2 linked regions of the Skermanella sp. TT6 genome follow. The main gene of each other region encodes a partner of the protein of the gene in region 2 in a complex. Links are inferred from orthologs where the notes say so. Each region holds a gene or a part of one and is shown on either strand. Other genes may lie near its edges.

Region 1 (12,982 bases), 2.3 Mb from region 2 along the record:
ATCCTGGATCAGGCGGATCAGGCCGTGGCTTTGGCCTTGCTCTGCCACATGCACGATCTTGAATCGTCCCAGCCTGAAAGCGATGATGCCCGCGATCTTGCCGGGAGACAGGCCGTCGGCAGGTTGCCTGCGCCGGAACAACGCGGTCAAGTCGATATCGGCTTCATCGAGCGCGAGTCTCAGCTCCCGCTCAGAATAGGATACAAGGCTGAACTCGAGACGGACTGTCCTGCATGCATTGATCAAGGAGCGTGCGTAAGCCTCAAGCAGCTTTTCGCGTGTGCGATGAGAAAGTACCTCGCCTTCCAGACCGCCTTCGCTCATTCGTCATTCGATTCCTTCAAGAGGTCGGCGACGGCATCCAGGTTGGTCGGTACGAAAGGCTCCCTGCATACCAGATCCTCCAACTCCCGCGCGGTTCGAAGTCCGTGATTGAAGCTGACGGCGCTACGCTGATAGTCAGAGTTGTTCATGCGCTCGATCGATTGCCGGAACTCTTCCGGATCGTCAGCTATGACGGCAAGGTTGGGCATGGGATGGCCTCTGACAGGGTGGCGTGGTGCTCGCGTTGTGGGAAGCCGGCGGGGCATGCCTACCGTCCTCGGAAGAAATCCGAGCCGGGCTGCCGTGCGATCCTCCAAGGAGCTATGACGGCATGAATTTACCTCTTTTTCGCGCATATGCGAATTAATTCAGAAAATTGGTCGTGGGCTGCGTCAAGCTGCCTCCGCCCCATCCTCGTCGTCTCCGGCAGACCCGCCAAAGCTTTGCAGCGAATGTTTGCGTTGCGGCGTTGACAACCCCCCTGCCCATGAGTGCAATAGCCGCCGACGCGGCGATGCCCAAACCGGTCGGCGTAACGGGCGCGCGTCCGCTCGGCCGGAGTGATGAAATTTGCAAGAATGTCGGGGTTCAGCGGGATGAAGCAGAGGATCGTAAGCAGCCTGATCGGCGCCGTTGCCGCCGTCGCCGTCTTGGCGCCGGGCCTGGCGTCGGCACAGACGGTCAACATCTACAATTGGAACGATTATATCGGCGAGACGACCCTTGAGGACTTCAAGGCGGAAACCGGTATCTCCTACAATTACGACATCTACGACAACCTCGAGATCCTGGAGCAGAAACTGCTGGTCGGCCGCTCCGGGTACGACATCGTGGTGCCCACCGCCGAGCCGACCATGAGCCGGCTGATCAAGGCCGGGGCTCTCCAGAAGCTCGACAAGTCGAAGATCCCGAACCTGAACAACCTCGACCCCGTGCTGATGAAGCAGGTCGAGCGCTCCGACCCCGGCAACGAGTACGGCGTCATCTATCAGTGGGGCACCATCGGGATCGGCATCAACGCCGAGAAGATCAAGGCCCTGATGCCCGACGCGCCGCTCGACAGCTTCGACCTGATCTTCGATCCGGAAGTCGCCAAGAAGATCGCCCCCTGCGGCATCACGATCCTCGATTCGGCGACCGACACTTTCCCGACCGTGCTTCACTATCTCGGCCTCGATCCCAACTCGGACAAGGCGGACGACCTGAAGAAGGCCGAGGAGACGCTGATGAAGATCCGCCCCTACGTGAAGAACTTCGTCACGGGGCAGAACATCAACAACCTCGCGGCCGGCGACGCCTGCGTGGCGCTGGCCTATTCGGGCGACGTGATCCAGGCCCAGGCCCGCGCCGCCGAGGCCAATGCCGGCGTGACCGTCGATTACGTCGTGCCGAAGGAGGGCGTCCAGCTCTGGTTCGACATGATGACGGTGACCGCCGACTCGCCGAACGCCGACGCGGCCCACAAATTCATCAACTTCGTCCTGAAGCCCGAGGTGATGGCCGGCATCACCAACTTCACCAACTACGCCAACGCCGTCCCTGCGTCGCTGGAGCAGGTGGACGAGGCGGTCAAGAGCAACCCGGCGGTCTTCCCGTCGGAGGAGGCGAAGCGGAACATGTTCACCGTCTCGGCCGTGTCGCCGGCGGCCGAACGGCTGCGCACCCGTTCCTGGACCCGGGTCAAGACCGGTCAGTAAGCGGGTACCGCTATCCAAAGGAGTCAAGCCCCGGCCGGTCGCGACGGCCGGGGCTTCTGTTTGCCGGATGCCGTGATCGCAGGGAGAACCCGGAAATGGCTCAGCCCAACCGCAAGATCAAGCTGGAACCCTGGCAGGATCCCAAGGAACAGCCCTATGTGAGGATCGAGAAGGTCACGAAGAAGTTCGGCGACTTCACGGCCGTGGACGACGTCTCCTTGTCGATCTACCGGGGGGAACTGTTCTCGCTGCTGGGCGGGTCGGGCAGCGGCAAGACCACGCTCCTGCGCATGCTGGCCGGCTTCGAGATGCCGACCTCGGGCAAGATCTTCATCGACGGCGTCGACATGTCGAACATTCCGCCGTACGACCGCCCGGTCAACATGATGTTCCAGAGCTACGCCCTGTTCCCGCACATGACGGTCGAGCAGAACATCGCCTTCGGCCTGAAGCAGGACCGCGTGCCGCGCGACCAGATCCGCCAGCGCGTCGCCGAGGTGCTGGAACTGGTCCAGCTCGGCCGCTTCGCCAAGCGCCGGCCGCACCAGCTTTCCGGCGGCCAGCGGCAGCGCGTGGCGCTGGCCCGAAGCCTCGTCAAGCGGCCCAAGCTGCTGCTGCTGGACGAGCCGCTGGGCGCGCTCGACCGGCGCCTGCGCGAGCAGACCCAGTTCGAGCTGGTCAATATCCAGGAGCAGGTCGGCATCACCTTCGTGATCGTGACCCACGACCAGGAGGAGGCCATGACCATGTCGTCCAGGATCGCCGTGATGAACAGCGGCTGGATCGCCCAGGTCGGCACGCCCGCCGAAGTCTACGAGTATCCCAACTCGAAATACGTGGCCGAGTTCGTCGGCTCGGTCAACATGTTCGCCGGCCGCATCCTGGAGGACGAGCCCGACCACGTGCTGATCCAGTCGGAGGAGGCCGGGTGCGACCTCTACATCAACCACGGCGTCCCCGTCCCGCTGGGCACTCCGGTGTCGGTCGCCGTCCGGCCGGAGAAGATGGCGCTCTCCAAGGAGCCCCCGGCGACGGGCGGCGGCCGCAATGCGACCCGCGGGACGGTACGGGAGATCGCTTACCTGGGCAACCTGTCGATCTATCTGATCGAACTGGAGTCCGGTAAGATGGTCCGCGTCACCCAGCCGAACTTCAGCCGGCTGACCGAGATGCCGATCACCTGGGAGGACCGCGTGTACGTCACCTGGCAGCCCTTCGCGGGCGTCGTGCTGACCCAATGAGGAAGCTCCGATGAGCAGGCAGGGTTTCGTTCCGCTGGGAGACCGCATGAGCAAGGACGCGCCGTCGCCGGGCTTCGACCTGGGCCAGTTCCTTCCCGTCCGCCTGATGCTGGACCTGCTGCGCCGGCTGGGCCTGATGGGGCGCGGGCTGGTCATCATGGTTCCGTATGTCTGGCTGCTGCTGTTCTTCCTGATCCCCTTCGCGATCGTGCTGAAGATCAGCTTCTCCGAAGCCGCGATCGCGATCCCGCCCTATACCGCCCTGGTCGAGTGGGCGGAGGAGACGTACCTGACCATCCGGCTGAATTTCGGCAGCTACCTGTTCCTGCTGACCGACAGCCTGTACGCGGTGGCCTATCTCAATTCGCTGAAGATCGCCTTCGTCTCGACCGTGCTGTGCCTGCTGCTGGGCTATCCCATGGCCTACGGCATCGCCAAGGCGCCGCAGGCCTGGCGCGGGCCGCTGCTGATGCTGATCATCCTGCCGTTCTGGACCTCGTTCCTGATCCGGGTCTATGCCTGGATCGGCATCCTGAAGCAGGAGGGGCTGCTCAACAACTTCCTGCTCTGGCTGGGCGTCATCGACGCGCCGCTCCAGATCCTCTACACCGATACGTCGATCTATATCGGCATCGTCTATTCCTACCTGCCGTTCATGATCCTGCCGCTCTACGCGACCCTGGAGAAGCTGGACGACACCCTGCTGGAGGCGGCGGCCGACCTGGGCGCCAAGCCTTTCACGGCGTTTCTCAGCGTCACGCTGCCGCTGTCGGTGCCCGGCATCGTCGCCGGCTCGCTGCTGGTCTTCATCCCCGCCGTCGGCGAGTTCGTGATTCCGTCCCTGCTGGGCGGGCCCAACACGCTGATGATCGGCGCCGTGCTGTGGAACGAGTTCTTCGCCAACCGCGACTGGCCGGTCGCCTCGGCCGTGGCGATAGCGCTTCTCCTGTTCCTCGTGGTTCCGATCATGCTGTTCCAGTATTACCAAGGCAAGCAGCAGGAGGCGGCAAGACAATGATGCGACGCTCCAGCTTCGTGCTCACCATGATGGCGTTCGGCTACGCGTTCCTCTACGTGCCGATCATCCTGCTGATCATCTATTCCTTCAACGAGAGCCGCCTCGTCACCGTCTGGGGCGGCTGGTCGACCAAGTGGTATGCGGGACTGCTGAACAACGACCAGATGCTGTCCGCAGCCTGGCTGTCGCTGCGCATCGCGGCGCTCAGCGCCACCTTCTCGGTCGTGCTGGGCACGCTGGCCGGCATGGCGATGGCCCGGTTCGGCCGGTTCCGCGGCAGGACCCTGTTCGGCGGCATGATCACGGCGCCGCTGGTCATGCCGGAGGTGATCACCGGCCTGTCGCTGCTGCTGCTGTTCGTCTCCCTGGAACAGTTCATCGGCTGGCCCGAGGGGCGCGGCATGACCACCATCACCATAGCCCACATCACCTTCACCATGGCCTTCGTCGCGGTCATCGTGCAGTCCAGGCTGGTCAGCCTGGATGAATCGATCGAGGAGGCGGCGATGGACCTGGGCGCTCGGCCGGCCAAGATCTTCTTCGTGATCACCCTGCCGATCATCTCGCCGGCCATCGTGTCGGGCTGGCTGCTGGCTTTCACGCTGTCGCTGGACGACCTCGTCATCGCCAGCTTCGTGTCGGGTCCGGCCTCGACCACGCTGCCCATGGTGATCTTCTCCAGCGTGCGCCTCGGCGTGACGCCGGAGATCAACGCGCTGGCGACGATCATCGTCGCCCTGGTGACGACCGGCATCATCGTGGCCGGAGTTTTCATGGCCCGCCAGGAAAGAATCAGGAAGCAGGACGAACAGATGGCGGCCTCGTCGAACGCTTGAGTTTTTCGGCTTTTCTTCGCCGGTGCGGGATTGGTCTTCATGCGCGGGGCTGCATTATCTCATGCGCGCCGCGCATGGCGGCCCCGGCGGAGCGGGGCAGGGGGTTGTCTTTCTCCCGGCAGGGGAATAACTTCTTCATCAGGTGAAACTGCTGAAGAGGCGTATCGTGAATTTCCTCGTGTTCCTTGGCCTGCTCCGTCTCGGCCCCGCCGCCCAGACCCGCTTCCAACGTCCGGCCACCTCGTCCGAGTGGTTCCCGGCCCAACATCCCCCGACCAGGCGCCGCGATTAGAGCGCTTCGGCCTCGTTTCTTTTTTCAAAGAAAATTTTCCGATTATCCCGGCCGGGTTCGCTCCCGTTCCGGGAGGTTGCCAAGATCGCGCCCCGGTGGTTAGTGTCACCGGGGCGTATTCATTGAGGGGGTATCAGACCATGTCCACTCCAGCCGCGGACGGTTTCCGCATGCCGGCGGAATGGGAACGCCACAGCCGCTGCTGGATGGCGTGGCCCTGCCGCCCCGAGACTTTCGCCGGCGGCATCGACGCCGCCTGCGCCGCCTATGCCGAGGTCGCCCAGAGCATCGCCCAGTTCGAGCCCGTCGCCATGGTGTGCAACCAGGCCGACGTGGCCGAGGTGTCCCTGGCCTGCGGCCCGGGGATCGAGGTGCTGCCCATGCCGATCAGCGACAGCTGGATCCGGGACACCGGGCCGACCTTCGTCGTCAACGACGCGGGCCAGGTCGCCGGCGTCGATTGGGGCTTCAACGCCTGGGGCAATAACTACCCGGACCATCAGGTCGATGCTGAACTGGCTGGGCATGTGCTGGAGCATCTGGGACTGCCGCGCTACCAGGCGCCGCTGATCCTGGAGGGCGGCTCCTTCCATGTGGACGGGGAGGGCACCCTGATCACGACCGAGGAATGCCTGCTCAATCCCAACCGCAATCCCAACCTGGGCAAATCGGAGATCGAGCAGCACCTGAAGGACTATCTCGGCGTCCGCCAGGTGATCTGGCTCGGCCGCGGCTACGAGCAGGACGAGACCGACGGCCACATCGACGAGATCGCCTGCTTCGCCCGGCCGGGCGTGGTGCTGGCGCTGACCACCGACGACACCGGCGATCCCAATTTCAAGATCTTCCAGGACAACCTGGACCGCCTGAAGGCCGCCCGCGACGCCCATGGCCGCGAGATCGAGGTGGTGCCGCTCCGCCAGCCGCACCGCCGCGACCACAACGGCGTCCGCCTGACCCTGTCCTACACCAATTTCTACATCGCCAACGGCGGCATCGTGATGCCGGCCTACGAGGACGCCGCCGACGACGAGGCCTTCCGCACCCTGCGCAAGGTGTTCCCGGACCGGGAGGTGCTCCAGGTGCTGGCCCTCGACATCGTGAAGGGCGGAGGCGGCATCCACTGCATCACCCAGCAGCAGCCGGCCGGCTGAGAGACGTTATGGGAAGCTTCGTGACTCCGCAGTAAAGTTGTGTCATCATAAGGCCGCTCGACCGCTAAGCACCCCTCAACCAGCTTCAAGGTGCGGGTCATGAACGTCAACATACCGCCGGTACAGCCACCGATCGTCGCCAAGCCGTACAATGCGGCCTCGGCGGCTTATGCGGTCAATCCTGCGATGGCGGCGGCCATGCAGACCGCGACCGTCACGCGGACCCAGACGGTCCAGGCCCCCGCCCCGGTCTACAAGGCCGAGGCACCCCGGCGCGCGATGAGTTCGACCGAGACCGGCCAATCCGTCGATACGACGGCGCAGGCTCTGTCCACCCGCACCTCCGGGGGTGGGGCGGCGAAGGGGCGCGGCAGTCTGGTGGACATCCGGGCGTAGGCTTCATCTCTGGAGGCCGCCCTCTGGAGACTGTCGTGGGCATCGACTTCCTGGTAACGTCGCTGATCGTTGTCGCATCGCCCGGTACCGGAGTCCTGTTCACCCTGGCGGCGGGTCTCTCTCGCGGGTTTCGGGCAAGCCTGATCGCGGCCTTCGGCTGCACCCTGGGCATCATCCCGCACATGGCCGCCGCGATCCTGGGCTTGGCGGCGTTGCTCCATGCCAGCGCGATGGCGTTCCAGATCCTCAAGTACCTGGGCGTGGCCTACCTGCTCTACATGGCCTGGAACACGCTGAGGAAACAGGGCGCGCTCAGCGTCGACAAGGACGTCACCCCCCGGTCGGCGGTCCAGGTGATCGTCTCCGCCGTCCTGGTCAATATCCTCAACCCGAAACTGTCGATCTTCTTCCTGGCGTTCCTGCCGCAGTTCGTCAGCGCCACCGAACCGCATCCGCTCCCGCGCATGCTGGAACTCAGCGCCGTCTTCATGCTGCTGACCTTCGCCGCCTTCGTCGGCTATGGGATCTTCGCCGCCTCGATCCGGAGCCACGTGATCTCTCGACCGCGCGTGCTGCTCTGGATGCGGCGGACCTTTGCCGGCGCCTTCGCGGCGCTGGGGGCGAAGCTGGCTTTTGCCGATCGGTGATGCTCCGCAGGTCCATTAGCCCTGCCACGCCATAGTTTCCACGGCAGTCCGCGTTGGTTCAGGGGCGGTCGGTCGGAAGGATCGTGCGTCCTGTACTCGACGACCATTTCCAGAACGTGCCGACATAAATGAAAGTTAAATAAAAATGCGATTGTGGCGGCATGTGCCGCTTCACCCAATGTGGTGAACCAGCCCGATATGACATCTGTTTACTGCAAGCGGATCCTGCATCGGCTGATTACCAGAAAGGTGGATGTCATGAGTTATGCCCGTTTTGCTGCAATGATTTTAGTATCGACAGTTGTGATGTTCATTCTGATGTATCTAAACACTTATGAAGTGGAGCATATATTCTACAGCCAGACACGAACCTGGATGGCCATCGTGATGGGGGCAGCCATGGCCATCATCATGATGCTATTCATGAGGAAGATGTACGGAAACAACACGGTGAACATCGCCATTCTGATCGGCGGCGCGGTGGTGTTCTCCGGCGCGCTCTGGCTGGTGCGCAGCCAGGAAACGGTGACCGACGTGTCCTACATGAAGGCAATGATCCCGCATCATTCGATCGCCATCATGACCAGTGAACGCGCTCATATTCGTGATCCTCGCGTGCGTCAGCTCGCAGACCAGATTATCGAGGCACAGGTTCGTGAGATCGCCGAGATGAAGCAGCTGATCGCCGACCTCGACCGGAACCCACCCCCACCGGACGCACCCGACCTGATGCCGAAAGCGAGGCAAGGCGAAGTTGCGCGCCCATAGGTGCGCCACGGAGGCGCTTGTTCAGCAAGTACGAAAAATGCGGGCCGAAGCCCGCATTCCGATCTTTCAGCACTGTCGAAAACTTCAGGCAGGCCCTCAGTCGATCTCCCGGGCGCCCTGGACGATCCGGCTGACGATGCCGTAGTCCTTCGCCTCTTCGGCGGACATCCAGTAGTTCCGGTCGGTGTCCTTCTCGACCTGCTCCAGCGGCTGGCCGGTTTCGCGGGCGATGATCTCGTTGATGCGGCGGCGCATCTTGATGATCTCCTTCGCCTCGATCGCGATGTCCGTCGCCCGTCCGCCGGCGCCGCCCAGCGGCTGGTGGATCAGGAAGCGGGTGTTCGGCAGGCAGAGCCGGTTTTCCTTCTTCGCGGCGAGATAGATGTGCGCGCCGGCGCTGGCGACCCAGCCGGTGCCGATCATCTTCACCTGCGGGGTGATGAACCGGATCATGTCGTGGATGCTGTCGCCCGACTCCACGTGGCCGCCCGGCGAGTTGATGATGATCCGGATCGGATCGTCATTCTCGACCGCCAGGGCCAGAAGCTGGGCGCAGGTGCTTTCGGCGACCTTCTGGTTGATCTCGCCGAAGATCATGACCGTGCGCGACTTGAACAGGTTTTGAAGAACCGTGCTGAACGGTGCCGGGGTCGGCTTGGGCGTCTCTTCCTTCGGCTCTTCGTCCATGACCCAAAACATCAAATTCTCCTCGGACCTCACACCGCGCGGAGGCGCACGGCGAATTTCGTTCGCATGACTTGCATAGCCGGATTTGCCCGCGGGTTCAACTGCTGGCCGAGATTCCGATGGGCCACCAGCGGCCGGCATTCGGATTCAATGGGGCTGCGTTCCGATCACCGAGCGAACCGACGAGAAGGCCGGCATGGCTGCGGCACGGCGGTCGAAAGTTGCGGTCGTACGGCAACCGGCAGCACGATTGCGATGTCCGATCAGCGCGTCCGCGAAGTCGAACCCCTCCTTGAAGTCGAAAAGCGCAAGTCGCACCATCTCCTCGCCTTCCACCTTGACCCGCTCCACTCGAAGCAGCAATCCTATCACTTCCGCTATCGAGATCCGGTCGAAGCGGTAGGCGCGCCGGAGCACCCAGACCATTTCGACCAGTACGGGAATCGCGATGAAACCAGGCTCTTCTGCAGAACAGACCTGCTCGATCAGTTGAGCCGCCAGTTCGGATTGCGTAGGATCGTCCTGAAGCAGATACCGGATCACAATGTTGGTATCCAGGCCGATCATGGCTCTTCTTCGCCGGCCATGCCGCTAGCGATCGCTTCCTCCATCTCCTCCAGCGAAACCGGCCGTTCCGGTTTCGGCAGGCATCCGCGGAGGCGCTCGACAGGAACCCGGGCAGGCACCACCAAGACCCTTCCCTGGGGATCGATGACGAACTCGACCTGATCGTCAGGGCCGATCCGCAGATACTCCCGGATGCTCTCCGGAATGGTGTCACCGCCGTCGCTCTTGACCATCGTTGCGGGCATCGGGATCGCGCCTTGCTGAGGGTTTGATCGATAGATCATTTCTTCATATACGCTCGACCCTGTCCGGCGGCAATGCGGCTGAATGCGCTACGAGCCATCACGGCCCCTTGCGCCGCCGCCCCCTCGGCTTTCCCCGTCCGTCGGCGGCGCCGCGCGCGGGTGCCGCCCGGCCGCTGCCGTCGGGAACGGCGCGGTTGGTGCCCAGGCCGATCGCGGGGGCGTCGCCGCCGTCGATCCCCAGGTCCATGGCCTCCAGCCGGCGCAGCTCGTCGCGCAGGCGGGCGGCCTCCTCGAACTCCAGGTCGGCGGCGGCGGTCTTCATGCGGCGTTCCAGGTCGGCCATGTAGGATTTGAGGTTATGGCCGATCATGTTGTTGCGGTCGGCGTCGCCGGTCTTCACCGTCACCCGGTCGCCGCGCTCGTAGACGCTCTCCATGATGTCGGAGATCTGCTTGCGGACCGACTCCGGCGTGATGCCGTTGGCCTCGTTGTAGGCCTTCTGCTTCTCCCGGCGCCGGTTGGTCTCGTCGATCGCCGCCTGGAGGCTGTTGGTCATCTTGTCGGCGTACAGGATCGCCCGTCCGTCCACGTTCCGCGCCGCCCGGCCGATGGTCTGGATCAGCGAGGTGCGGGACCGCAGATAGCCTTCCTTGTCGGCGTCCAGGATCGCCACCAGCCCGCATTCCGGGATGTCCAGGCCCTCGCGCAGCAGGTTGATGCCGATCAGCACGTCGTAGGCGCCCAGCCGCAGGTCGCGGATGATCTCGATCCGCTCCAGCGTCTCCACGTCGGAATGGATGTAGCGGACCTTGATGCCGGCCTCGTGCATGTATTCGGTCAGCGCCTCGGCCATCTTCTTGGTCAGGGTCGTGACGAGCACGCGCTGGCCCTTGGCCGCGCAGTCCTTGCACTCGGCGATCAGGTCGTCCACCTGGGTCTCGGTCGGGCGGATGATCACCGGCGGGTCGGTCAGGCCGGTCGGGCGGACGACCTGCTCGACGAAGACGCCGCCGGTCCGCTCCATCTCCCACGGGCCGGGGGTGGCCGAGACGAACACGCTCTGCGGCCGCATCTCGTCCCATTCCTCGAACTTCAGCGGCCGGTTGTCCTTGCAGGACGGCAGGCGGAAGCCGAAGTCCGACAGCGTCGATTTCCGCATGTAGTCGCCGCGGTACATACCGCCGACCTGCGGCACCATCACGTGGCTCTCGTCCACGATCAGCAGGGCGTTCTTGGGCAGGTACTCGAACAGCGTCGGCGGCGGCTCGCCGGGCTGGCGGCCGGAGAGGTAGCGGGAATAGTTCTCGATGCCGGCGCAGCTTCCGGTCGCCAGCATCATCTCGATGTCGAACTGGGTCCGCTGCTCCAGCCGCTGGGCCTCCAGAAGCTTGCCTTCGGCCTCGAACTCGGCCAGCCGGACCTTCAGGTCGTGCTGGATCTGCTTGATCGCCTGGTGCAGCGTCGGCTTGGGCGTCACGTAGTGGCTGTTGGGGTAGATCTTTACCGCCTGGAGCGCCATCAGCTTCTCGCCGGTCAGCGGGTCGATCTCGAAGATCCCCTCCAGCTCGTCGCCGAACAGCGAGAACCGCCAGGCGCGGTCCTCCATGTGGGCGGGGAACAGCTCGACGGTATCGCCCCGCACCCGGAACGTTCCGCGGCCGAAACCAAGGTCGTTGCGCTTGTATTGCAGGTCGATGAAACGGGACAGCAACTCCGACCGGTTGACCGTCATCCCGGTCTGGAGGCCCAGCGTCATCTCCGAGTAGGTCTCGACCGAGCCGATACCATAGATGCACGACACCGACGCGACGATGATCACGTCGTCGCGTTCCAGCAGCGACCGGGTGGCCGCGTGGCGCATCCGCTCGATCTGCTCGTTGATCGAGCTTTCCTTCTCGATATAGGTGTCGGTGCGTGGGACGTAGGCTTCCGGCGTGTAGTAGTCGTAGTAGGAGACGAAATACTCCACCGCGTTGTTCGGGAAGAAGCTCTTCATCTCGCCGTAGAGCTGGGCGGCCAGGGTCTTGTTCGGCGCCAGCACCAGGGCGGGGCGCTGGATCTCCTGGATCACGTGGGCCATGGTGAAGGTCTTGCCCGACCCGGTGACGCCCAGCAGCACCTGCTCGCGCTCGCCTTGCTGGATGCCGTTCAGCAACTCCTCGATCGCGCGCGGCTGGTCGCCGGCCGGCTTGTAATCGGACACGATCTCGAGCCGCTTGCCCCCCTCCAGCTTCGGCAGGGCGGCGGCTTTCGGCATCAGCATGGGCATGGATGGGGGCATTGTCATGGCTGGTAAGATATTCAACGCGGGCACCCGCTGCCAGTCCCTTGGGAGCGAATCCGTTCACCAAATGATCGCGCCCGATGGCCGCCCCGGCATCACCGTCCGCGGGAGGCCGCCGCGGCGCGCACGGGCACCGGGCCGAGGGTCTTCTTGCCGGGCTTCGCCTTGCGGCCGCCCGTGGCCGCTTCCTGTCCCCCCAGCAGGCCCTTGGCCCGGGCCTGCTCGATGCGGGCCTGGGCGGACGCCACCATGGCGGTGATCGCGGGCCACGCCTGTTCGGTCGCGGAGCTGACGGTGCCGTCCATCTTCAGGACCTCCTCGATCCACCGCTCGAAGTCGGAGGCGCAAACCGCCCCCTTGGGCGCACCGTTCGGGAAACTGACCGTATCCGGAAAAACCACGAGGCCGCGGATCCGCAGCAGGGGAAAGCGGCGCTTGAAGGCGAGGTTCAGGGGCTGGAGTTCCAGCAGCGGATTGACGCAGGTGGTCGTGCCGCCCCGGTTGGAGATCTTCCAGGTCCGGGAGAACTCGCTGCCGGTCACCTCGCCCTTGGCGGAGGCCGCCACCGTCCCGATCAGCACGATGCTCGCCGGCAGGCGGATGATGTGCTCGATGCAGACGATGCGGCCCTGCTTGTCGATGATCCGGACATCGTGCAGGGAGGGATGGTTGAGGTTGTCTATGGTCCTGCGGAGCGTGATCCGCTGGCCCTTGACCTTCGGCGGAGGCGGCGGCCTGAACGCGTACAGCACGGCCATGCCCAGCACGATGAACGCGCTGTAGACAAGCAGTTGGGTGAGGCCTGGGGCGTGCACCGCCGTACGTT
Region 2 (8,644 bases):
TTCCGCCGCCATCGCGGCCCGCAGCGCCTTCAGTTCCGCGGCCAGGGCAGCCGGCAGGCGCGCCCCTCCCAGCAGTTCGAGCCAGGCGTCCGGATCTGCTCCCACCGGTGCCGCGACGACCCCGGCGACCAAGGCCCGGATCTCCGCCGCCGAGCGGCCCAGCCCGGCCTGCCTGAGCAGCCGGTCAAGGGAATCGTCTCCGCCATACTCGCCCGAAGCCGTCGCGATGCCCTCCACGGGAGAACCTTCCTCTGGTTGCCGAAACTGCCTGCTGTCCGGAAGGCTAGAACCCCCTACCCCGCCGCGCAAGGACGAATGCAGGCGGGAAGCGGGACGTCCCGGCCCGCCTCAGCCGCGCAGGACGAGGGTCCGCCACTCGCCGACCGGAATCCGGCCGACCAGCCGCAATCCCTGGGACCGGTGGGCGGCAAGCACCCAGTTCTCGTGCCGGTCCAGCAGTCCCGACAGCACCGCGTAGCCGCCGGGACGCAGCGCGCGGCGCAGGTCCGGCGCCATGCGGGCCAGCGGCCGGGCCAGGATGTTGCTGGCGATCAGGTCGTAGGGACGGCCCCGCCGGACCGCCTCGACCTTGTAGCCGTTGCCGCCGACCGCCCGGACGAGGGACGAAACCTGGTTGCGCCTGGCGTTCAGGCGGGTGACGCGCACCGATTCAGCGTCGATGTCGGAAGCCACGACCGGGACATGCCAGAGCTTGGCGATCGCCAGCGCCAGGATTCCCGACCCGCAGCCCATGTCGAGTGCCCGCCGGACCGGAAAACGCCTGGAAAGCCGGTCCAGAGCCACCAGGCAGCCGTAGGTCGTCGCATGCTCGCCGGAGCCGAAGGCGGTCGCTGCGTCGACCAGCAGCCCGACGGAGGAGGGCGGCACCCCGCCCTCGTGGTGCGAACCGTAGATGAAGCAGCGCCCGGCGCGGATCGGCGGAAAGCTCTTGTACGACCGGGTGAGCCAGTCGAGCTGGGGGACCGGCTCGATCACCATCTCGGGCTCGGCGATTCCCATCGCCTCCGCCAGGACGGCGATCCGCGCCGTCAGCCAGGCCCGGTCGGGCTCCCCGTGGGAGATCGCCTCGACCAGCCAGCTCACCCCCTCCTCGACCTCGAAAGTCGAGACCGAGACCGCATGGTCGCCCACGGCGTCGGCGAAGAAGGCCACCAGGTTTTCGGGCACGGTGAGCGCGATGCGCCAGAGATCGGGAATGGTCATGACACGGAAAACCCGGCGTTGAGGGAAGCCGCGTTTATGGGCGATGGCCGGAGCGGGCGCAAGGCGCCCCGTCCGGCGATCCCGCGCCAAGACCACATGCCTGGAGCTATACCCGATCAGGTTGAACCACTTCGGTTCACGCGCCTTGCTGTTCCAGTCGCCGCACCGTGTTGCGCCATGGGCGCAACCTACGGCTCGATGCAGGACGGAGGTGATGCCGGCCGACGGTCGTAGGTTGCGCCCATGGCGCAACGCGTCGGATCGGCTGCCTCGGGTGGATCGAACTGATCGGCTGAAGCTCTAGACCACGTTCGGCTTCCACTTGCCGGGGAGCTGGTCCGCGACCTCGACCATGCCCAGGTCGCGCAGGAAAGCCTGGCGCTGCCGGACCAGCCGCTCGGAAATGGCGGCTTCCGCGGCATCGCCGCCCAGCAGTTTCCCGTCGGGACCGCGCAGGTGCCCGATCACGCTTTCCAGGAGCGCGCCGTCGGCCTCGGGGCATTTCCGGTCGAGCGGGTGGTCGCGCTTCAGCTCGGCCAGCAGGCGCTCCGTCAGGACGCGGCGGCAGCTTTCGCCGGCACCGCGCGCGATCAAGGCGCCGATCCTGGCCAGGTTCGGGTTCAGCCGCTTGGGATCGCTGCGCCCGTGCAGGAAATCGGCCAGGGCGCAGAGCGACTCCGCGAGGTTCGCATGGGGGCCGAGCAGGTCCTTGATCATGTCCGAGGCGACCAGCGCGTCCGCGACGACGCCTTCGAAAAGCGTGTTAAGGCCGGGATCCAGATCCTCCGTCATCAGGGTCAGAAGCATCTCCATCTTGCCCCCGACCGAACCGTAGCCCATCAGATGCTGGGACAGCAGGCACAGCATCGTGAAGGACCAGTTCTCCGGCCCGCACCGGGCATGGATGCGCCGGCTGACATGGTCGAGGTTGGCGGTCTCGAACCGGGGCAGGCGCCGCCGCTCGGCGTAGAAGTCGCGGGACCGGTTCATCGCCTGGTGGACGAGGCCCTCCACATGACGGATCCGGTCTTTCGCCGGAATGTTGAATTCGTCCGCCTGCGCCATGGCGACCTGATGGACCGCCGCATGGATCATGTTGCCCGCTTCGGACAGTTTGCGCAGGTAGGTCCAGTTGTGCAGGAGTTCGGACGCGGTGATCTGGTACTTGTCCAGGAACAGCCTGAAGAGCCGTCCCATGATCATCCGGCTCTGGAAGCCATAGAGGTCCTCCAACTGCTCGCAGACCACGGGACGGTCGATCCGGCCCTTGATCACCATGGCCTTTTCCTTCACAGGCGGCCGGATCTCGTGGAGGATCTCCCGCTTTGTGGTGAAGCCGGACAGCATGGTCCGGTTGCGAACGACCTTGAACTCCTCGATGCCGGGCTCCGACAGGAGATGGCGGCCGATCGCGACCGCGTCCTCCTCCTCGGGAACGATGCAGTGGATGAGCCAGCGTCCCTCCCGGCAGATCAGGGTCTCATAGGTAATCTGGCGATTCTTGACCATCCACCCCGCCCACCAGACGTGATCGGCCGCCGGTGCCCGACCGGCGATCCCGATCGGGCCATTGGACAGCGGGTTTGTTTGCTGAAGCGTTAACGGAAACCTGCCGGAAGGTCCGCCCCCGACCGTATCAGCCGGCCTTCTCGGCGGGGACCACGAAGCTGTCCAGCACCTTCTTGGTACCGGCCTGCTCGAAGTCGATCTCCAGCTTGTCGCCGTCGACCGCCTTGACGGTGCCATAGCCGAACTTCTGGTGGAACACCCGCATGCCGCGCTTCAGCGGCTGGTCCGGCCGCCTCCGGGGCGCCACCTCGAAGGCGCTGCCCTCGATCACCGGACCCGTTCGGGGGCCGGGTGGCTGCCGCTGCGGCCTCGATCCGAAACCGCCGCCGAAATCGCGGAAGCCGCCGAAGCTGCTCCCGAACCCGCCCGCTCCGCCGAAGGTGGGCGCCGGAGCCGCGGACAGGCCCGGAGCCGCGTCGGTCTCGATGTGCTGTTCGGGCAGTTCGCCGACGAAGCGCGACGGGATCGCCGTGACCCAGGAGCCGTGCATCCGCCGGTTGGCGGCATGGCTGACATGGGCGCGCCGCCGCGCGCGCGTCAGCCCGACATAGGCCAGCCTGCGTTCCTCCTCCAGCCCGGCGATGCCGGTGTCGTCCATGGAGCGCTGGCTGGGGAACAGGCCGTCCTCCCAGCCGGGCAGGAAGACATAGTCGAACTCCAGCCCCTTGGCGCCGTGCAGGGTCATCACGCTGACCATCTCGGTGCCGCTGGCCTCGGCATTGTCCATCACCAGGCTGACATGCTCCATGAACCCGGCGAGGTTCTCGAACTCGCCCATGGCCGCGACCAGTTCCTTCAGGTTCTCCAGCCGCCCCGGCGCTTCCGGCGTCTTGTCCACCTTCCACATGTCGGTATAGCCCGACTCGTCCAGCACCATCTGGGCCAGTTCGGTGTGCGGCGTGCTGGCCCCGAGGGTCCGCCAGCGGTCGAAGTCGGTCATCAGGTTGCGCAGCGTCGTCCGCATCTTGGGCTTCAGCTCGTCGGTCTGGACGAGCTGCCAGGTCGCCTCGGTCAGCGGGATGCCCCGGGCGCGGGCGAGCTGGTAGAGCTGCTGGATGGTCGCGGGGCCGACGCCGCGCTTGGGCACGTTGATGATCCGCTCGAAGGCCAGGTCGTCGTCCGGCTGGACGACGATGCGCAGATAGGCCATCGCGTCGCGGATCTCCTGCCGCTCGTAGAAGCGCGGCCCGCCGACGACGCGGTACGGTAGGCCCAGCGTGATGAATCGCTCCTCGAACTCGCGGGTCTGGAAACCGGCGCGGACCAGCACCGCGATCTGGCTCAGCGGCACCTTGGCGCGCTGAAGCGCCTCGATCTCCTCGCCGATCCAGCGAGCCTCCTCCTCGCCGTCCCACAATGCCCTGACCTTGACCCGCTCGCCATGGTCGGACCGCGTCCACAGCGTCTTGCCCAGGCGGCCCTGGTTGTTCGAGATGACGCCGGCCGCCGCGGCCAGGATATGGCCCGTGGAGCGGTAGTTCTGCTCCAGCCGGATCACCTTCGCGCCGGGGAAGTCGTTCTCGAACCTCAGGATGTTGCCGACCTCTGCCCCTCTCCAACCATAGATTGATTGATCGTCGTCGCCGACGCAGCAGATGTTCTTGTGCTTCTGGGCCAGCAGCCTCAACCAGAGATATTGGGCGACGTTGGTGTCCTGGTACTCGTCGACCAGCAGGTAGCGGAAACGCTGCTGGTACTCCGCCAGCACCTCGGGGTTCGCCTGGAACAGGGTGATGTTGTGCAGCAGGAGGTCGCCGAAATCGCAGGCGTTCAGGCTCTGCAGCCGTTCCTGGTAGGTCCGGTAGAGCTGGACCACGCGGCCCCCCGCCATGTCGCCGCCATCCTGGGGCTTCAGCTTGTCCGGCGTCAGCGCCCGGTCCTTCCACCGCTCTATCACGCCGAGCACGGCGCGCGCCGGCCATTTCTTGTCGTCGATGTTCTCGGCCTTGAGGAGCTGCTTGACCAGCCGGATCTGGTCGTCGCTGTCCAGGATGGTGAAGTTGCCCTTCAGCCCCACCAGCTCGGCGTGCCGGCGCAGGATGCGGGCGGCGAGCGCGTGGAAGGTGCCCATCCACCATCCCTCGGTCGGGGTGCCGATCAGCGCGCCGACCCGCTCGCGCATCTCGCGCGCGGCCTTGTTGGTGAAGGTCACGGCCAGCACCTGGAACGGCGACGCCCGCCGGGTCATCAGCAGGTGGGCCAGCCGGGTCGTCAGCACGCGGGTCTTGCCGGTGCCGGCCCCGGCCAGGACCAGCACGGGGCCGTCCAGCGTCTCGACCGCCTCGCGCTGAACCTCGTTCAGGCCGTCGAAGTAGGTAAAGCGTTGCGCGGCCGGGGCCGTCGCCGGTGAGACCGCAGGAACGGCGTCGTTCAGCGGGTCGTCATAGTGGAATGGATCGGACATGGGCAGGACTATACTCCGCCGGCGGTCCCGAGTTTAAGGACTTGTTGAAGGTTCCTGACATGATCTGGAGCGACCCCGATGACAATCGTACGCCGAGCGCTCAAAAGGGGTGGGTTGCCCTCGACCGGACCCGGCGGCCCATGTTAGAAGATAGCGATTGTTGACCGGAGTCGCCCATGCCGTCCTTGCGCCTCGATGACGACCATACGATTCAAGCCATCGGGATCCTCGCCGACGTTCTGGATCGTTTCAGCGGGATGACCTCCCTGGAGTGCACCCTGGTTTCCAAGGCGTTGCGCCAAGTCCAGCAGACGCGGTCCCAGATCGGCATGGACTTCGCGTCGCGCGCCTTCGCGACGCTGGAGCCCGACGTCCGGCGCCGGATCGCGGACGACGCCACGGACGCGGCCCTGGAAGCCACCAGCACCATGAAGCTTCCCAAGCTGCGCGCGCCCCGGCCGACCGCACCTCCGGCGACCGGGTTGCTGGGGGCGATCAACAACCGCGGCGCCAAGCCGCGCAAGCCGGCCTGACCGGCGCCACGCGGCTTCCCCGGGTGCGGGCCTAGCCGCCCTGCCCCGTATCCCTGTCCCGACTCCCGATCGCCACGACCCGGTTGCGTCCGGATTGCTTGGCGTCATAGAGCGCGGCGTCGGCCCGCTTGATCAGGTCCGCCGGCGTCTCGTCGCGGGCGAGCTGGGCGACTCCGACCGACAGGGTGATGGTGCCCAGCGTCACGTTCCTCGACCGGTTGACCAGTTTCTTGGACGCGACGGATTTCCGGATCTGCTCTCCCAGCCTGGCCGCGTCGGCCATCCGGCTGTCCGGCAGGATCACGGCGAACTCCTCGCCGCCGTAGCGGACCGCCGTGTCGGTCGCCCTGATCGATTCCTTGACCGTCCGCGCGACCAGGGCGAGCACATGGTCCCCGATGGTGTGGCCATGGGCGTCGTTGAACTGCTTGAAGTGGTCGATGTCGGTCATCAGCAGGCTCAGCGGCCGGCCGGTCTGGGCCGCGCGGGCCACGGCCTCGGCCAGCGACGCGTCGAACAGGCGCCGGTTGAACAGCCCGGTCAGGGAGTCGGTGATCGCCTCCTGGCGGACGACGTCCAGGTTGCGGCGCAGCTCGTCCATCTGGCTGCTGGAAGACTGCAATTGGCTGTGCAGCTCGCGGTTATGCTCGGCCATCAGCCGGGTTTCCGCCGCGATCGCGTCGACCAGCGCGCTCAGCTGCTCCAGTCCCCGCACCTCCATATCCTCGCCGAATTGCTGGAGCGCCCTGCCGTACCGGTCGCTGCCGGCGCCGGACGCGCGCAGCAGCTCCAGCAGGTGGCTCAGCGCCCCCTGGATCCGGGCGCCCGCCTCGCGGACCGCCTGCTTCTCGTGGTCCAGGCTGAAGAACCTGTCGTGGAGTTCCGCCAGACGCTCGGCCGTGACGCCGTGCCCGGCTTCCGCCAGTTTATCCAGGGCGCGGTTCAGGTCCGGCAGGTCGCCGCTGTAATAGCTGTACCAGATGGCGAAATGCTGGGGCGTGGGCGGCAGCGATTCGGCGGCCATCCGCGCCATGGCCCGATCAGCCCAGTTGGTCGCCTGCTCCATGATGCCGCCATCTCCGCCAGAACCTGAACTTCCGGCGTAGGCTATGACCTAAGGGCTAGGAACTTGCAAGCGACGATACCCACGGCGCGGGGTGTGCTGCGTCAGTTGCACTGCCCGATGGACGATTCGGCGCAGGTCCTGCCGTCAACCCAGGTCGCTCCGGTCAGGTCGGCGTTGCGGAAATGCGTCCCCTGGACCCGGGCGCCGGTGAAGTCGGCATTGCGCAGGTTGGCGTCGATGAAACGGGCATTGCGCAGGTCGGCGCCGGCCAGGGAGGCATCGGTCAGCACGGCCCGGGTGAGGTCGGCCTCGATCAGCCGGGCATCGTCCAGCTTGGCGCCGGTCAGGTCCGCGCTGAAGAACTTGGCGCGATAGGCATCCACGCCGGTCAGGTCGGCGCCGCTAAGCTTCGCCCTCAGGAAGGTGGCATCCCGCAGCATGGCACCCTGCAGGTTGACGTTGCGCAGATCCCGTCCATCCAGATAGCACCGCCGCCAATTGACGTCCGGGCTCGCCGGGTCCGTGCAGTCGGCAATGGCGCTGGAGGTTGAGACCACGAGGAGAGCTGCCGCGAGCACGGCGGAGATGGTACGCTTCATGATGCCCTAGATAGGTCACACAAACCCGGAAGCCAAATTAATCTCGGATTGAGGCGATCGTACGGACGACATCACGCGGGCGGATGGTCCGGTTTGCGGAATCCCAGGCCGATCACGCGGCCGACCTGCGGCGGCATGGGCAAGGCCGACTGGGCGGCTCCGATCCCCTCCAGCAGCAGGCGCGCCGCATCCGGCAGGGGACATGAACGCCGGGTCCCGAGATCGACATGCATCAGCACCAGCTCATTGGTCGCCGCCAGCCATCCTTCCGTGCCGTGATGCATGGCGTGCATCAGGTGGACGCGCTTCGCATCGACTCCGAGGATGCGGGTGCCGAAGGCCAGCGGGTCGCCCTGCCTGACCTCCCGCTCGTAGGTCACATGCATCTCCAGCACGAACACCGAGCGGTTCTCCGCCTTCACATAAGCCGCTCCCAGGCCCGCATGGTCGAGCAGCCGATCGGTCGCGTGGTCGAACGCCAGCACGTAGTAGGCGACGTTCATGTGGCCGTTATAGTCGATCCATTCCGGCCGGACGTTTTCCGTGTGGAGGCGAAGCAGGGAGTCGGTCATGGCGGTCGCCCGATGCTGTGCAGGATGACGGGACGATAACCCCGTCCCGCCGGAAATGCGCCCTCCCGATCGTCCAGGTCATCGGGCATCCGGATCATCGGGTGCTTCATCCCGCGGGCGGCGCATAGCCCCAGCGGTCGATCAGGGCACCCCAGTGCCGGCCGACCCGGTCCACCTCTTCGGGCGGATATCGGTGGCGGTTCTTCGCATAACCCCGTATTCCGTCGAGGTAGACCTGGAAATGCCGCTCCGCGTCGGGCCACCCCGGCAGCCCGAGCGTGCGGTAGACCCGCTCCAGCTCCGCGATCGGCTGCCGTTCGAAATCCTCGAAGCGGATCTCGGCGTACTGGGTTTCCGGCAAGGCCGAGGCGTCGGCCAGCAGCCTGTCCATCAGCCGCGGATAGAGGTCCAGCACGATCCGGTCCAGGTCCACCCGCGACGTGTCCTGCAGCGCGAAGCTGTTCAGCAGCGTGGCGAAGGTGCGGCGCGTCGAGGGATAGACCACGAACGGGTTGCGGTGGATGTGGATGAACTTGGCCTCCGGCCACATCGCGCGCAGCAGCGGGATGCGGGCGGAATGCACCGGGTTCTTCAGCAGCAGAGGAAGTCCGGGCCGGATCAGCGAAACCTTGGCCAGGAAATATCCGAAGGCGGCGCGCCACTCCGCGACCTCATCC

Evidence for each region.
Region 1: the proteins of IGS68_RS17755 (region 2) and uvrB are in contact, whole or in part, in a crystal structure (PDB 7EGT), measured with the Thermus thermophilus proteins. The link is inferred for Skermanella sp. TT6 from one-to-one orthologs. Residues at the interface, in WP_096412145.1 of Thermus thermophilus: His654, Arg656, Phe657, Gln666, Asp668, Glu669, Lys680, Arg681, Leu682, Ser683, Lys685, Tyr686, Ala687; in WP_096411307.1 of Thermus thermophilus: Glu23, Leu25, Arg26, Asp27, Gly28, Glu29, Arg30, Phe31, Arg55, Glu326, Asp327, Phe328, Glu379, Ser382, Gln383, His398, Gly400, Arg401.

What each region holds. Positions count from the first base shown.
Region 1 is NZ_CP067420.1:1,433,621-1,446,602, forward strand. Bases 9,565-12,527 are described here. They hold uvrB (excinuclease ABC subunit UvrB), read right to left. Parts: upstream 12,160-12,527; coding sequence 9,970-12,159; downstream 9,565-9,969. Other genes in these bases: IGS68_RS06700 (PIN domain-containing protein), read right to left, coding at 9,565-9,627; IGS68_RS06705 (AbrB/MazE/SpoVT family DNA-binding domain-containing protein), read right to left, coding at 9,624-9,911; IGS68_RS06715 (hypothetical protein), read right to left, coding at 12,252-12,527. Also shown: IGS68_RS06640 (hypothetical protein), read right to left, coding at 1-324; IGS68_RS06645 (hypothetical protein), read right to left, coding at 321-533; IGS68_RS06650 (polyamine ABC transporter substrate-binding protein), read left to right, coding at 921-2,021; IGS68_RS06655 (ABC transporter ATP-binding protein), read left to right, coding at 2,117-3,262; IGS68_RS06660 (ABC transporter permease subunit), read left to right, coding at 3,369-4,280; IGS68_RS06665 (ABC transporter permease subunit), read left to right, coding at 4,280-5,116; IGS68_RS06670 (hypothetical protein), read right to left, coding at 5,154-5,345; aguA (agmatine deiminase), read left to right, coding at 5,549-6,562; IGS68_RS06680 (hypothetical protein), read left to right, coding at 6,662-6,958; IGS68_RS06685 (LysE family translocator), read left to right, coding at 6,994-7,605; IGS68_RS06690 (DUF305 domain-containing protein), read left to right, coding at 7,864-8,373; IGS68_RS06695 (ATP-dependent Clp protease proteolytic subunit), read right to left, coding at 8,470-9,072; more of IGS68_RS06700, read right to left, coding at 9,208-9,564; more of IGS68_RS06715, read right to left, coding at 12,528-12,971. UniProt on the Escherichia coli protein: The UvrABC repair system catalyzes the recognition and processing of DNA lesions. A damage recognition complex composed of 2 UvrA and 2 UvrB subunits scans DNA for abnormalities.
Region 2 is NZ_CP067420.1:3,769,589-3,778,232, forward strand. What follows is about bases 2,530-5,548. They hold IGS68_RS17755 (UvrD-helicase domain-containing protein), read right to left. Parts: upstream 5,198-5,548; coding sequence 2,861-5,197; downstream 2,530-2,860. Other genes in these bases: IGS68_RS17750 (hypothetical protein), read right to left, coding at 2,530-2,733; IGS68_RS17760 (hypothetical protein), read left to right, coding at 5,374-5,548. In the rest of the region: IGS68_RS17740 (aminopeptidase P family protein), read right to left, coding at 1-12; IGS68_RS17745 (50S ribosomal protein L11 methyltransferase), read right to left, coding at 349-1,224; more of IGS68_RS17750, read right to left, coding at 1,525-2,529; more of IGS68_RS17760, read left to right, coding at 5,549-5,730; IGS68_RS17765 (diguanylate cyclase), read right to left, coding at 5,762-6,796; IGS68_RS17770 (pentapeptide repeat-containing protein), read right to left, coding at 6,898-7,395; IGS68_RS17775 (thioesterase family protein), read right to left, coding at 7,467-7,967; IGS68_RS17780 (sulfotransferase family protein), read right to left, coding at 8,074-8,644. UniProt on the Escherichia coli protein: A helicase with DNA-dependent ATPase activity. Unwinds DNA duplexes with 3'-5' polarity. Translocates on single-stranded DNA with 3'-5' polarity. Initiates unwinding more efficiently from a nicked substrate than double-stranded DNA.